Regions from separate parts of the Dorea hominis genome, predicted to be linked through region 2. Evidence: predicted binding sites of a transcription regulator. Region 2 holds the regulator's gene; each other region holds the start of a gene.
What was found. Region 2 encodes HrcA, which represses chaperone genes, less so after heat shock. Its sites were predicted from a motif close to TGTTAGCACTCNNNNNNNNNGAGTGCTAACA; they were not measured.
Positions count from the first base shown of each region.

Region 1 (5,168 bases), on a different contig from region 2:
TCTATAACTTCTTCTGCATTGTGACAAGGATGGTATCCGGAAAATACGCAGGCAAACCTTCCTTCTCCATGAGAATAAGCTGCAACTTCTCTCTGATAATCGCGCATGGTTGCCACCGGTGCCAGCCCTTTGATCCGTGTCCGATCGCCTTCCTGCTGCGGCGCCTCTGCCTCTGCTGCCAGCCTCTGCATATCATTCAGCGCTCTTCCTGTTACTGAAGCCGGAATCTCAAGTTCAAATGCATAATAAGGTTCCAACAGCACACTGTCCGCCTGCATCAGTCCCTGCCGGATCGCGCGATAAGTAGACTGACGGAAATCACCGCCTTCCGTGTGCTTTAAATGTGCTCTTCCTGCCGCCAGCGTGATTTTCATATCTGTGATTGGCGCTCCAGTAAGGACACCTCTGTGCTCTCTTTCTTCCAGATGTGTGAAAATAAGTCTCTGCCAGTTTCTGTCCAGATCATCCTCACTGCAGATCGTATCAAATGTAAGACCACTTCCTGGCTCGCCCGGTTCCATGATCAGATGCACTTCTGCATAATGGCGCAGTGGCTCATAATGTCCGACTCCTTCTACGCGGTTCGTAATTGTCTCTTTATATACAATATTGCCTTCCCCAAATGTTACATCCACGCCAAAGCGTTCTAAGATCAGCTCATGCAGAATCTGGATCTGCACTTCTCCCATCAGACATACGTGAATCTCCGACAGTTCTTCTTTCCATACAACACGAAGCAGGGGATCTTCCTCTTCTAACTGGCGCAGATTCCGGAGCATTTCCGATACATCGCATCCTTCCGGCAATAACACCTGATAAGTCAGTACCGGTTCCAGCACCGGCTCTACATTCTCCGCTTCCACTCCGAGACCTTCTCCCGGCTTTGTCATACTAAGGCCTGTCACTGCACAAATTGTTCCAGCCGAAACTTCCGGAACTGCCTCAAACTTATCCCCTGAATAAATGCGGATCTGGTTCACCTTCTCTTCCCAGTGTTCACCATCTTCCGGATGATTTTCCAGAACTTCTTTGACTTTCAGTTTCCCGGATGTCACTTTCATATGTGTCAGACGATTCCCTTTATCATCTCTTGAAATCTTGTACACACGCGCGCCAAAATCTGCCGGTTCATCTGCATTCGTTTCCATATACTCTGCCAGCCCGTCCAGCAATTGCTGTACACCTTCGACTTTAAGCGCAGATCCAAAATAACACGGAAATACCTTTCTTTCCATGATCAGTCCAGCAATTGTCTCTTCCGTAAGTTTCTCTGCCTCCAGGTATTCTTCCAGCGCCCGTTCATCTCCCATTGCTGCATTTTCATAGAAAGAAGTATCTTTCTCTACATCAAATGCCATAATCTGGTCGTCCAGTCCATTTTTCAGTTCTTCCAGCAGGTGTTTCCTGTCTGTTCCTTCCTGATCCATCTTATTTACAAATAAAAATACCGGTACATTGTAGCGTTTCAGGAGGCCCCAGAGTGTCCTTGTATGTCCCTGGATTCCGTCTGCTCCGTTGATCACAAGAATCGCATAATCGAGGACCTGCAAAGTACGCTCCATCTCCGCCGAAAAATCCACATGTCCCGGTGTATCCAGCAAAGTCACCTGCCACGGATCAAGCGGAAATACCGCCTGTTTGGAAAATATCGTAATTCCTCTGCTCCGCTCCAGTTCATGCGTATCCAGAAATGCATCTTTATGATCCACTCTTCCCAACGTTCTTAATTTGCCACTCAAATACAAAATACTTTCCGAAAGTGTTGTCTTTCCTGCATCAACATGCGCCAGTATTCCGATTGTAATATTTCTCATATTTCCTACACCTGTTTCTTCACTTTCTGTATTATAAATCCAGCTTCTTCCGTACCAGTTCCCTGCGTTTTTCATATTCACTGTAAAATGCATCCCCAGCGGCAAGTTCTGCCTGATATGGTGTCTGATAGAATGTCCGCAAAATGAAAACCTGCAAAATCTTTGCTTCTTCCGCACTCAAATCTGCAAGCGCCGTCTCACAGTTTTTCAAAAATGCATGCCAGGAAGTAATATAGTTCTCATATGCTTTGAGATTTGCAATGCCAAGCCATTTTTTCACCTTAATCTTCGTTCGGTCTTTCTTCTGACATTCATGGATCTGCAGAAAATACTTAAATCCATCTTCTTCATAAAATCGTCCAAGCGGAAATAACCTGCAGATTCCCGGACGGAATGCATGAATCTTGCATCTGCCAGCTTCATTTAAGAATGGACAGCCTAACGTCCCGTCATCCATGTCAAGATGCGGCAGGATCATGCCATCCACAACTCCGAGCGCGATCTTTCCTTTCATTAATTCTTCAAATGTCTCACCCAGCCCGGCACTCATCTGCCAAACATCATAAGGATCTAGCACAATGGAATCACCCATACCACGGCAGCACGCAGAACAGCCTTTGCAGTCCTGACAATCTGCTTTTACCATGTCATTTGCCGTATATAAATTACCATCCGAGATTTCTTTCATATCTATGTTTCTTATCATTTTCTTATCCCCTATATGTTTTCGCTTTCTTTTGTCTGTCGGAATCTTACGTTTTACATTATATCTGTGTAATAGAACATGAAAGCACTGTACTTCTTATAGGATAAACGATTGTAAGACTAAATGCCACCCCTTGTTTTACTTTGCAGAAAAATATGCCACATAATAGAAGTTTGTTTTTCAGTTAATAAAAAAATTCCAGAAATTAGCACTCACCTCTTGACAGTGCTAATAATAGATGTTATAGTACAGTTAGAACAAAGGAGAAGAGATAAAAAGAAAGGATCTTGATTCCAGATGTTCCTATAAGACAACAACACATCGGATTCTCCGACAGTGCTTAATTATATTTTATGAATGTCTTTTGAAAGGAGATATGACTTATGATGTTACCTAGTATTTTTGGAGAGAACTTATTGGACGATTTCTTTGATGATGATTGGAATGCATGGGGTTATAGTGACACAAGCCTTATGAACACAGATGTTAAGGAAAACGAAAAGGATTACGAACTGACGATGAGTATGCCGGGCGTACAGAAAGATAATGTAAAGGCTGAACTGAATGATGGTTATCTGACAATCAGCGCAAGCACAGATACGAACAACGATGAGAAAGATAAAGATGGACATTATATTCGTCGTGAACGTTACAGCGGTTCTTGCCAGAGAAGTTTCTATGTTGGCAAAGATGTCACAGAAGATGATATTAAGGCAAGTTTCGAAGATGGCACTTTGAAGATGACCATTCCGAAAAAAGAAGCTAAACCTGCTGTGGAAAGCAAAAAACAGATTGCCATCGAAGGATAATCTTATAATTAAACTTATAGTCGACAAGTTGCTCATAGCCGGAGTGAAAAGCTCTGGTAGCACATAATATAGATAGAGATTCAAGGAGGAATGACTTATGATGATGCCTAGTATTTTTAATGATAATTTATTTGATGATTTTTTCAGATTCCCATTTTATAATGACAAAGATGAACATCGTATGGAGAAGAAACTTTACGGACACAGAGCTCACAACTTAATGAAGACCGATATCCGCGAGAGAAAAGGCAGTTATGTTCTCGATATTGACCTTCCTGGATTTAAGAAAGATGAGCTTACCATTGAGTTAAACGATGGTTATTTGACGATTAGTGCCGCAAAAGGACTGGATCAGGATAAGAAAGAAAAAGAAACCGGACATTATATCCGTCGTGAACGTTATGCCGGTTCCTGCCAGAGAAGTTTCTATGTTGGCAAGGATGTAACTGAAGAAGATATTAAAGCAAGCTTCAAACATGGCATTTTGAAACTGACCATTCCGAAAAAAGAAGCCAAACCTGCCGTAGAAAATAAGAAACAGATTGCTATTGAAGGATAATGTCAAATTCTTGCTTTTTCTTCTATTTAAGCTAATAAATAATTTATTTAACAAATAGCCTAAAGCCCACAATTTTACTGGGATTTAGGCTATTTTTCATCTTATAGATATTATCTATTATTTAGTCATTTTATAGATATTATCAATTTGCTTATATTTATATATGAAACTATACTTAAATAGATACAAAGTGTCCGTTTTTAACGGTAAGACAAGGAGGAGTTGTTATTATGAAAACAACAATCAAAAAAATCTCCCTGTTTATGCTCTCACTTGCTGTAGTTCTTACTATGGCAGCTTCTACAGGCATGAACAGTGAGGCGGCTTCCAAAAAGCCTACAAAGATTACCCTTAAAGCTACTTCCAAAACGGTAGATATCAAGGGTAAAGTGAAGGTTTCCGTGAAATCTGTAAAACCTTCTAATGCAAGCAAATCTGTAACCTACAAATCAAGCAATAAGAAAATTGCTACTGTATCTTCTAAAGGCATTGTTACTGGTAAGAAAAAAGGTACTGTAAAAATCACTGCTACTTCCAAGACGAACAAGAAAGTAAAATCTACAATCAAGATCACAGTAAAAGGAAAGCCAACAAAGATTACCCTCAAAGCCACTTCTAAAACAGTAGATATCAAGGGTAAAGTGAAGGTTTCTGTTAAATCTGTAAAACCTTCTAATGCAAGCAAATCTGTAACCTACAAATCAAGCAATAAGAAAATTGCTACTGTATCTTCTAAAGGCACTGTTACCGGTAAGAAAAAAGGTACTGTAAAGATCACTGCTACTTCCAAGACGAACAAGAAAGTAAAATCTACAATCAAGATCACAGTAAAAGATCTGAAAGCTTCTTCTGTTAAGCTGAACACAACTTCCAAGACAGTAGCTTCCGGAAAGACAACTACTTTAAAAGCTACTGTAAAAGGTGCTACTGGATTCTACAATCAGGGTGTTACATGGAAATCAAGCAATACAAAAGTTGCTACTGTAACTTCCAAAGGTGTTGTAAAAGGTATCGCAGCAGGACAGGCTACAATCACAGCAACTGAAAAAGGTGGAAGCAAAAAAGCTACATGCCTTATCACTGTAACTGAGCCGGTTAAAGTTGATACAGAAGCCGGAACTGTTACTTTAAAAGGTATCTTAAATGCTTCTGCATTTAAAAAACCAACTATGCATTATCTCGTGACTGCTAATCTTGGAGCTTCCGGAGGCAATCCGATCTTCACAGGTCTGAATGACCGTATTGATCTGGCAAATGCACTGGATTCTCTCGGAGCAACT
Region 1 is NZ_JACOOY010000018.1:32,517-37,684, forward strand. Features, by position in the region: gene H8S07_RS12400 (NYN domain-containing protein) at 1-1,814, opposite strand, end outside; gene H8S07_RS12405 (YkgJ family cysteine cluster protein) at 1,846-2,520, opposite strand; gene H8S07_RS12410 (Hsp20/alpha crystallin family protein) at 2,904-3,329, shown strand; gene H8S07_RS12415 (Hsp20/alpha crystallin family protein) at 3,427-3,888, shown strand; gene H8S07_RS12420 (rhodanese-like domain-containing protein) at 4,119-5,168, shown strand, end outside.
Region 1: the regulator HrcA is predicted to act here: its motif matches at 2,724-2,754, upstream of H8S07_RS12410 (Hsp20/alpha crystallin family protein).

Region 2 (5,168 bases):
GCAGAGAGAAAACGAAGAAGCAGAAAGTACCATAGCAGATATAAATCTGAAAGAAACCTATGAAAAAGCATTACGGGAAGCATTGATGCGTTATCAGGGGAAGGAAGCTTCCACCTGGAATCAAAAGCTGCTGGACACAGAAAATGATCCGGAGAGAAGAAAGCTGTTGGAACAGATCGGACAGAAAATCCGCGAGCTGGATTTTGAAGAAGCAGAGAGTATTTTCAGAAAGTGGAAGGAGGAACACTGATGGAGAAAAAACATGTATTGGTCGTGGATGACGATCTGATTTTATTAAAGACAGCAGAAGAGATTCTGTCAGAATTTTACAGTGTCAGTGTAGCCAAAGCCGGGAGCCAGGCGATTGCACTTCTGGAAAAAGGCGTGATCCCGGATCTGATCCTTCTGGATATTGCTATGCCTGGAATGGATGGATATGAGACACTAAATGAGATGAAGAAGATTCCGGCGGCAGGCAGTGTGCCGATTATTTTCCTGACCGGATTTTCCGATGCAGATTATGAAGTGCGCGGATTAAAATCCGGCGCGGTAGATTATATTGTGAAACCATTTGTGAAAGAAGTACTGCTTGCAAGAGTGGAACGCCATTTACAATATGAAGAAGGACGGGCCAGAGAAGAACGAACGGAAGAAATAAAGGAGAATGAAACGTATAAAAAGATGCAGGAAGTGTTAAGCCCAATCGAGTGGAAGATTGCGCAGGCAATTGCAAAAGGGATGGACAACCGGGAGATTGCGGCGGAATATCATTATTCTTATGGTTATGTGAAAAATGTAATTACCCGTATATTTTCAAAACTTGAGGTGGAGAAAAGAAGAGATCTGCGGAAAATGTTTGAAGGATAGGGGATGTTCGGTTGTGTTTTACATAGAAAAAGGCTATAATAGAGGAAATATATAACCACGCAGGAGGAATGCAAAATGAAAATTTTTGACACAGTAAACAAAGCAGAAGTAGAAGTAAATGGAACAGACGGACTGGTTCAGCTTATGAAAGACGGCCGTCAGGTAGATCTTTATCTGAAAGAGAAGAAATCTGATGAAGACGGATACATGAGCTGGGATGTAGAACACTGGTCAAGTGTAGATGGTAAAAGATTTATCCGCTGCTATTCATTAGAGGGACGTGTATTAAGTGAGTCTACAGGACATAATATCTATGATCTGGCAAATGATTTCAAACCGGAAGAGGCTGCAAAAGTAGAACTGAGCTAGACTGTTTTAAAGCGTTTGAAAAGAATCTAAAAAAATAATAAATACTGTTGACAAACAGAAAAAGGAGTGCTACATTAATAGTCGAAAGATGTTAGCACTCCTTTTTAATGAGTGCTAACAAAGAAAAATCCGAAAGGAGGAGAGCTGATGTTAGAAGAACATGGACTGAGTGATCGTAAGCTTAAGATTTTACATGCGATTATACAGACTTATCTAGAGAGTGGCGAGCCGGTCGGATCGAGAACCATTTCCAAATATACGGATTTGAATTTAAGTTCAGCAACGATCCGTAATGAGATGGCGGATCTGGAAGAACTTGGTTATATCATACAGCCACATACATCGGCAGGTCGTATTCCTTCGGATAAAGGCTACAGATTATATGTAGATATGCTGATGCAGGAGAAGGAGCAGGAACTGAATGATATGCAGGATCAGATGCTTCAGAAAGCAGATAAGATGGATCAGCTTCTGAAACAGGCAGCCAAAGTTTTAGCGAACAATACGAATTACGCAACGATGGTTTCCACTCCGATGAACAATTCCAATAAGATCAAGTTCCTCCAGTTGTCTATGGTGGATGAAGAACAGGTGATCGCGGTAATTGTTCTCGGCGGCAATGTGATAAAGAACAAGCTCATTCATCTGGAAGAACCGCTCAGCAATGAGAACCTGCTGAAGCTGAATATGCTTTTGAATACAACACTCAATGGTATGTCCATTGAGGAGATCAATTTAGGACTGATCGCAAGACTCAAAGAGCAGGCAGGTATTCACAGCGTGGTGATTGGCAACGTACTGGATGCAGTCGCAGATACGATACAGGTCGATGAAGATATGCAGATCTATACAAGTGGTGCGACGAACATTTTCAAATATCCGGAGCTCAGCGATAAGCAGAGCGCTCAGGATATCATCAGTGCATTTGAAGAAAAACAACAGCTTACAGAGCTTGTAACCCAGACACTTTCTCATGAAGAGAATACAGGAATTCAGGTTTATATCGGTGATGAAGCACCGGTACAGAACATGAAGGACTGCAGTGTCGTGACCGCAACCTATGAATTAGGCGAGGGCATGAAGGGAACGATAGGCATTATCGGACCGAAGCGGATGGATTATGAGCATGTTTTAAAATCTATGAAGCGTCTCCAGACAGAACTGGATCAGATGTTTCATAAGAATGAATAAGAAAGGTGGAAGTACCCTTGGAAGATAACAAAGAAAAGAGCCAGGAAGAGATGGTAAAGGAAGCTGTGGAGGAAGCAAAGAAGACAGCTGAAGCCACTAAAGAAGAGGCAGCCGAAGACGAAGCGAAGGAAGCAGAGACAGAGGACAGCAAAGAATCCGATACAGAAGAGAAGAAATCCGGCAAGAAGTTATTTGGCAAGAAGGATAAGAAAGATAAAAAAGACGAGAAGATTGAGGAACTGACTGACAGACTCACTCGTCAGATGGCAGAGTTTGATAACTTCCGCAAACGTACAGAGAAGGAGAAATCCCAAATGTACGAAGTTGGTGCGAAAGATATCATAGAGAAGATTCTTCCGGTTGTAGACAATTTCGAAAGAGGTCTGGATGCAGTGAAGGAAGAAGACAAAGAGGATCCATTTATCCAGGGAATGGAGAAGGTTTACAAACAACTGATGACAACACTGGAAGGAATCGAGGTGAAACCTATCGAAGCGGTAGGTCAGGAATTTGACCCGAATCTTCATAATGCGGTTATGCATGTGGAAGATGAGAATCTCGGTGAGAATATCATTGCCGAAGAATTCCAAAAAGGTTATATGTATCGTGACTCTGTAGTGAGACACAGTATGGTAAAAGTAGCAAATTAGAATTTATTTAGAAATAGAACAGGAGGACAATTATTATGGGTAAAATCATTGGTATTGACTTAGGTACAACAAACAGCTGTGTAGCCGTAATGGAAGGTGGACAGCCAACAGTTATCGCTAACACAGAAGGTGCAAGAACTACACCGTCAGTAGTAGCATTTACAAAAACAGGAGAGCGTCTTGTAGGTGAACCTGCAAAACGTCAGGCAGTTACAAACGCAGAGAGAACAATCTCTTCTATCAAGAGAGAGATGGGATCTGATTATAAAGTAACTGTAGATGAGAAGAAATATTCTCCGCAGGAGATTTCAGCAATGATCCTTCAGAAATTAAAAGCAGATGCAGAAGGATATCTTGGAGAAAAAGTAACAGAAGCTGTTATCACAGTACCTGCTTACTTCAACGATGCTCAGCGTCAGGCTACAAAAGATGCCGGTAAGATCGCAGGACTTGATGTAAAACGTATCATCAACGAGCCTACGGCAGCAGCACTTGCTTACGGACTTGACAATGAGAATGAACAGAAGATTATGGTATATGACCTTGGTGGTGGTACATTCGATGTATCCGTAATCGAGATTGGTGATGGTGTTATCGAGGTATTATCTACAGCAGGTAACAACAGACTTGGTGGAGATGACTTTGACCAGAAGATTACAGATTACATGATCGCCGAATTCAAGAAACAGGAAGGTGTAGACTTATCTACAGATAAGATGGCACTGCAGAGATTAAAAGAAGCAGCTGAGAAAGCGAAGAAAGAACTTTCTTCTGCAACAACCACAAATATCAACCTGCCATTCATTACAGCTACAGCAGAGGGACCGAAACATTTTGATATGAACCTCACAAGAGCTAAATTTGATGAACTGACACACGACCTTGTGATGAAGACATCTGAGCCGGTTCAGAGAGCATTATCTGATGCTGGTATCACAGCTTCTGAGCTTGGTCAGGTACTGCTGGTTGGTGGATCTACACGTATCCCGGCTGTACAGGAAGAAGTAAAACGTCTGACAGGTAAAGAGCCTAGCAAATCTCTGAACCCAGATGAGTGTGTAGCACTTGGTGCTTCTGTTCAGGGTGGTAAACTTGCAGGAGATACAGGCGCAGGCGACATCCTTCTTCTGGATGTAACTCCACTGTCACTGTCTATCGAGACAATGGGTGGTGTAGCTACAAGACTGATCGAGAGAAATACAACAATCCCGACAAAGAAGAGCCAGATCTTCTCTACAGCAGCAGATAACCAGACAGCCGTTGATATCAACGTTGTACAGGGTGAGAGACAGTTTGCTAAAGACAACAAGTCCCTCGGACAGTTCAGACTGGATGGAATCGCACCGGCTCCGCGTGGAGTACCGCAGATCGAAGTTACATTCGATATCGATGCAAATGGTATCGTAAATGTATCTGCAAAAGATCTTGGAACAGGAAAAGAGCAGCATATCACAATCACAGCAGGATCTAACATGTCTGATGAAGATATTGATAAAGCTGTAAAAGAAGCTGCTGCATTTGAAGCACAGGATAAGAAACGTAAAGAAGGAATCGATACAAAGAACGAAGCAGATGCATTCGTATTCCAGACAGAGAAAGCATTGTCTGAAGCTGGAGACAAACTGGATGCAGCTGACAAAGCAGCAGTAGAAGCTGACTGCAAAGCACTGAAAGATCTGCTTGAGAAGGCAAATACAGAAGAGATGACAGATGCTCAGATCGCTGAGATTAAAGCAGCAAAAGAAAAACTGACAGAGAGTGCTCAGAAACTCTTCACAAAGATGTATGAGCAGGCAGGAGCTGCAGCTGGCGCACAGGGAGCTGATCCGAACATGGGAACAGGTGCACAGGGAGCAGGTCCGGCACCGGAAGGATTCCAGGGAGACGACGTAGTAGACGGAGATTATAAAGAAGTATAAGACCTGGTAAGATAGGTTGTTCTGTGTGTCCGGTGTAAGCCGGGCACACAGAACTTCTTTCTGTTTCACAGTATCCGTAAGAAGCTGTCAGTGGCAGGTGCTTACAGGTACAGGAAAGGCAGATTAGATTTACAGTGGAAAGGGATAAGAGATGGCAGAATCAAAGAGAGAT
Region 2 is NZ_JACOOY010000002.1:82,702-87,869, forward strand. Features, by position in the region: gene H8S07_RS01830 (ATP-binding protein) at 1-250, shown strand, start outside; gene H8S07_RS01835 (response regulator transcription factor) at 250-867, shown strand; gene H8S07_RS01840 (hypothetical protein) at 943-1,236, shown strand; gene hrcA (heat-inducible transcriptional repressor HrcA) at 1,384-2,427, shown strand; gene grpE (nucleotide exchange factor GrpE) at 2,478-3,077, shown strand; gene dnaK (molecular chaperone DnaK) at 3,113-4,996, shown strand; gene dnaJ (molecular chaperone DnaJ) at 5,148-5,168, shown strand, end outside.

Region 3 (5,168 bases), on a different contig from region 2:
GAGATCAGTTCCGTTTGTATCAGCTTATCTGGAAGCGTTTCCTTGCCAGCAGAATGCAACCGGCAAAATATGAGACAACATCTGTGAAGATCAGTGCAGGAAAATATCGTTTTACAGTAGCTGCTTCCAAGATTGTATTCCAGGGATTCAGACTGGTTTATACAGAAGCAGGAGAAGAGAAAGAAGAAAAATCTGTATTGATGAAAGGACTGGATATGGATTCAAAGCTCACAAAAGAAAGTTTTGATACGAAGCAGCACTTTACACAGCCACCGGCACATTATACAGAAGCAACACTTGTAAAAGCTCTGGAAGAACTGGGCATTGGACGTCCAAGCACGTATGCACCGACAATTTCAACGATTATTGCCAGAAGATATGTTGCAAAAGAGAACAAGAATCTGTATCTGACAGAACTGGGAGAAGTTGTAGATAATATCATGTTACAGTCCTTCCCAAGTATTGTAGATGTGAATTTTACAGCCAACATGGAAAGCCTGCTTGATGGTGTGGCAGAAGGCAAGGTAAAATGGAAGACGATTATCGAGAACTTCTATCCGGATATTGAAGCCGCAGTGGAAAAGGCACAGAAAGAATTAGAGACAGTCAAGATCGAAGATGAAGTGACTGACGTTGTCTGTGAACAGTGCGGACGCAACATGGTCATCAAATACGGTCCACACGGAAAATTCCTCGCATGTCCAGGATTCCCGGAGTGTAGAAATACAAAGCCTTATCTGGAAAAAATCGGTGTTTCCTGCCCTCTGTGTGGAAAAGATGTTGTGCTCCGTAAGACAAAGAAAGGCAGAAAATATTACGGATGTGAAGACAATCCGGACTGTGAATTTATGTCATGGCAGAAACCGGTTCAGAAAAAGTGTCCGAGATGTGGAAATTATATGGTCGAAAAGGGAAATAAGATCTGTTGTAGTGACGCTCAGTGCGGATATGTAGAAAATAAGGAAAATTCTGATAAATAACAATAATATTCGTTGAATTATAGTGAATTGTATGATAATATAACTTCATAGGATGGAGGAGTGCAAATGAGTGTACAATTATTAGACAAAACTAGAAAAATCAACAAGTTACTTCACAACAATAATTCAAGTAAAGTGGTCTTTAATGATATTTGTGAAGTTCTGACAGAGATTCTGTCATCGAATGTACTGGTGGTCAGCAAAAAAGGAAAAGTTCTCGGAGGAAGCAAATGTACAGGTGTTCCGTATATAGAAGAACTGATCCAGAAGGAAGTAGGCAGACATATTGATGATATGTTAAATGAACGTCTGCTCAGCATTCTTTCGACAAAGGAAAATGTGAATCTTGAGACTCTTGGATTTTCGGAAGAAGCCTCAAAAGGTTATCAGGCTATTATAACTCCAATCGATATCGCAGGAGAGAGACTCGGCACATTATTCATCTATAAGAAAGACGAAGTATATGAGATTGATGATATCATTTTAAGTGAATATGGAACAACAGTTGTTGGTCTTGAGATGCTTCGTTCTGTAAATGAAGAAAGTGCGGAGGAAACAAGAAAAGAACACATTGTACAGTCAGCCATCAGCACACTTTCTTATTCTGAACTGGAAGCGATCATTCATATTTTTGATGAACTGGATGGTACAGAAGGAATCCTGGTTGCAAGCAAGATTGCAGACCGTGTAGGAATCACCCGTTCTGTGATCGTGAATGCGCTTCGCAAGTTTGAGAGTGCCGGAGTTATTGAATCCAGATCTTCCGGTATGAAGGGAACTTATATCAAAGTTGTGAATGATTATGTATTTACGGAACTGGATAAGATCAAAGCAGAGCGCAACAATTAAGATGAAGTATAAGGGTATCGGGAGACTGGTACCCTTTTCTTTGATTGAAGATGAGATGAATTTTACTGGAGGATATAATGGAAAAATTTCAGGACGATACGGTGAAACTCGAGATGATAAAAACGATTCTTGACGGGGGATATTTTAACGATAATATCTATCTGTGTAAGATGATTAAGTATAATGAAGAAGAGGAATGCATATATCTGTTAACGGGGAAGACGGAACTGTCAGAATTTTCTTTGGACAGTATCTATGAGTGCACGATGACGGATGAGGAAGAAGAGGTCAAATGCAGAGGAAAGATTGTCGAACGGTACTGGGATAAGAGAGGAAAAGTACTTGTTTTCCATGTGGAAAATGGATTTTATAAAAATACTGTAAACTAAACAAAGGCGGTTGACAAAATATTAAGAGAGTGCTATTTTATATCTAGAGTTTCTTAGCACTCTCTTTTTGTGAGTGCTAACAAAATAAATAAGTATATCATTTAAGGAGGAATAAATATGAAATTAGTACCATTAGGAGACAGGGTTGTATTAAAACAGTTGGTTGCAGAAGAGACAACAAAATCAGGAATCGTAATTCCTGGACAGTCTAAAGAAAAACCACAGCAGGCAGAGATCGTTGCTGTAGGACCTGGTGGAACAGTTGACGGAAAAGAAGTGAAGATGAATGTCACTGTAGGACAGAAAGTTATTTATTCTAAATACGCAGGAACATCTGTAGAGCTTGATGATGAAGAGTATATTATCGTAAAACAGGACGATATCCTTGCAATTTGTGAGTAAGATGTAGATGTAAGAAGAGAAACAAAGATTATAGGAGGCATTTGATCATGGCAAAGGAAATTAAATATGGCGCAGAAGCAAGAGCAGCATTAGAAGAAGGAGTTAATAAGCTGGCTGATACAGTCAGAGTTACGTTAGGACCAAAAGGACGTAACGTAGTTCTTGACAAATCTTTCGGAGCACCGCTTATTACTAATGATGGTGTTACAATTGCAAAAGAAATTGAATTAGAAGATGCATTTGAGAATATGGGTGCACAGCTTATCAAAGAAGTTGCATCTAAGACAAATGATGTTGCCGGAGATGGTACAACAACAGCTACAGTACTTGCACAGGCAATGGTACATGAAGGAATGAAGAACCTGGCAGCAGGAGCAAACCCGATCATCCTTAGAAAAGGAATGAAGAAAGCAACAGACAAAGCAGTTGAGACGATCGCTAAAATGTCCAGCAAAGTAAAAGACAAAGATCAGATCGCAAAAGTTGCAGCTATTTCTGCAAGTGATGAAGAAGTTGGAAAGATGGTTGCAGATGCAATGGAAAAAGTTTCCAATGACGGGGTTATCACAATTGAAGAATCCAAGACTATGAAGACAGAACTTGACCTTGTAGAAGGTATGCAGTTTGACCGTGGATATGTATCTGCATATATGGCTACAGATATGGATAAGATGGAAGCAAATCTGGATGATCCATATATTTTGATCACAGACAAGAAGATTTCTAACATTCAGGAGATCCTGCCAGTTCTGGAGCAGATCGTACAGTCCGGAGCAAGACTCCTGATCGTTGCAGAAGATATTGAAGGTGAGGCTCTTACAACACTGATCGTAAACAAACTGCGTGGAACATTCAATGTAGTAGGTGTTAAAGCGCCTGGATATGGTGACAGAAGAAAAGAGATGTTAAAGGATCTTGCAATTCTGACAGGCGGTCAGGTAATTTCAGAAGAACTCGGTATGGAGTTGAAAGATACAACACTGGATCAGCTTGGACGTGCAAAATCTGTAAAAGTTCAGAAAGAAAATACAGTTATCGTTGACGGATGCGGAGACAAACAGGCAATCGCAGACCGTGTAGCACAGATTAAAGCACAGATTGAAGAGACAACATCTGATTTCGACAGAGAGAAACTGCAGGAGAGACTTGCAAAACTTGCAGGCGGTGTAGCAGTTATCCGTGTAGGTGCTGCAACTGAGACTGAGATGAAAGAAGCAAAACTTCGTATGGAAGATGCACTTGCAGCAACAAGAGCAGCCGTAGAAGAAGGAATCATTGCAGGTGGCGGATCTGCTTATATTCACTGTGCAAAAGAAGTTGCCAAGATCGTTGCTGATTTGGATGGTGATGAGAAGACAGGTGCGAATGTTGTACTGAAAGCTCTGGAAGCTCCACTGCTTCGCATCGCTGCAAATGCAGGACTGGAAGGCGCAGTAATCATTAATAAAGTATATGAGTCAGAACCAGGAATCGGATTTGATGCATTAGCTGAGGAATATGTAGACATGGTTGAACATGGTATCCTTGATCCGGCTAAGGTAACAAGAAGTGCTCTGCAGAATGCAACAAGTGTTGCATCTACACTGCTGACAACAGAGTCCGTTGTTGCTAATATCAAAGAAGAGACACCGGCTATGCCTGCAGGTGCAGGTGCCGGAATGGGCATGATGTAAGAAAAAGTTAAGAAAACTCCCTGTATGGGGAGTTTTCTTTTTTCTTGTTTTTGTGCTACAATAGACACATTGAGAAAAGCGGAGGATGTAAGACATGAATGACATATGTACAGAACAGCTTATTAAAAGGAAGAAAAGCAAAGGTCAGTGGTTTCTGGAAGGAATGGTGCTTGCAGCGACTTTACTGAGTGTATATGGTGTCGTACATTGTCTTTTTTTTATAGTGCTTACAGTTATATTACTTGTAATGGATATATATTTGTATCTGGAATTTGATGCAGAATATGAATATTTATTTGTGAATGGGGAACTGGATGTTGACAAGATCATACATAAGTCGAGAAGAAGACGAATCTGTACAATAAAGTTAGAAGAAATAGAGGTCCTGGCTCCATTTGGAACAGGTGAACTCAGACAGTATCAGCGGGCAAAGAAAAGCGATTATAGCTCGGGCAGACGCAATGATCAGACTTATGTGCTAGTTGTTTCCAGGGCAGGAGAATTAAGAAAAATTATTTTTGAACCGAATCAGACGATTGTAGACGGGTATGCCGGAATGATTCCGGGAAAAGTTACATACAAATCTGCAAAATAGTCAGAAAAATGTATTTTGTATGTATAAAAAAACAAGTTGACAAACGATAGCAAAGTTCGTTATGATACCAGTTAATTATAGGAAAGAGCAAAACGGAGTTTTTACCCCGATAAGCTATAAATAAGGATAAGAGTGAAAGGAGTTTACCATGGGAAAAATTATTGGAGAAGGAATTACATTTGATGACGTGCTGCTTGTACCGGCATATTCTGAGGTGATTCCAAATCAAGTAGATTTATCCACGTATTTAACAAAAAATATTAAATTGAATATACCGATG
Region 3 is NZ_JACOOY010000001.1:258,622-263,789, reverse strand. Features, by position in the region: gene topA (type I DNA topoisomerase) at 1-980, shown strand, start outside; gene codY (GTP-sensing pleiotropic transcriptional regulator CodY) at 1,047-1,829, shown strand; gene H8S07_RS01340 (hypothetical protein) at 1,907-2,218, shown strand; gene H8S07_RS01335 (co-chaperone GroES) at 2,336-2,620, shown strand; gene groL (chaperonin GroEL) at 2,668-4,293, shown strand; gene H8S07_RS01325 (DUF6106 family protein) at 4,388-4,888, shown strand; gene guaB (IMP dehydrogenase) at 5,037-5,168, shown strand, end outside.
Region 3: the regulator HrcA is predicted to act here: its motif matches at 2,270-2,300, upstream of H8S07_RS01335 (co-chaperone GroES).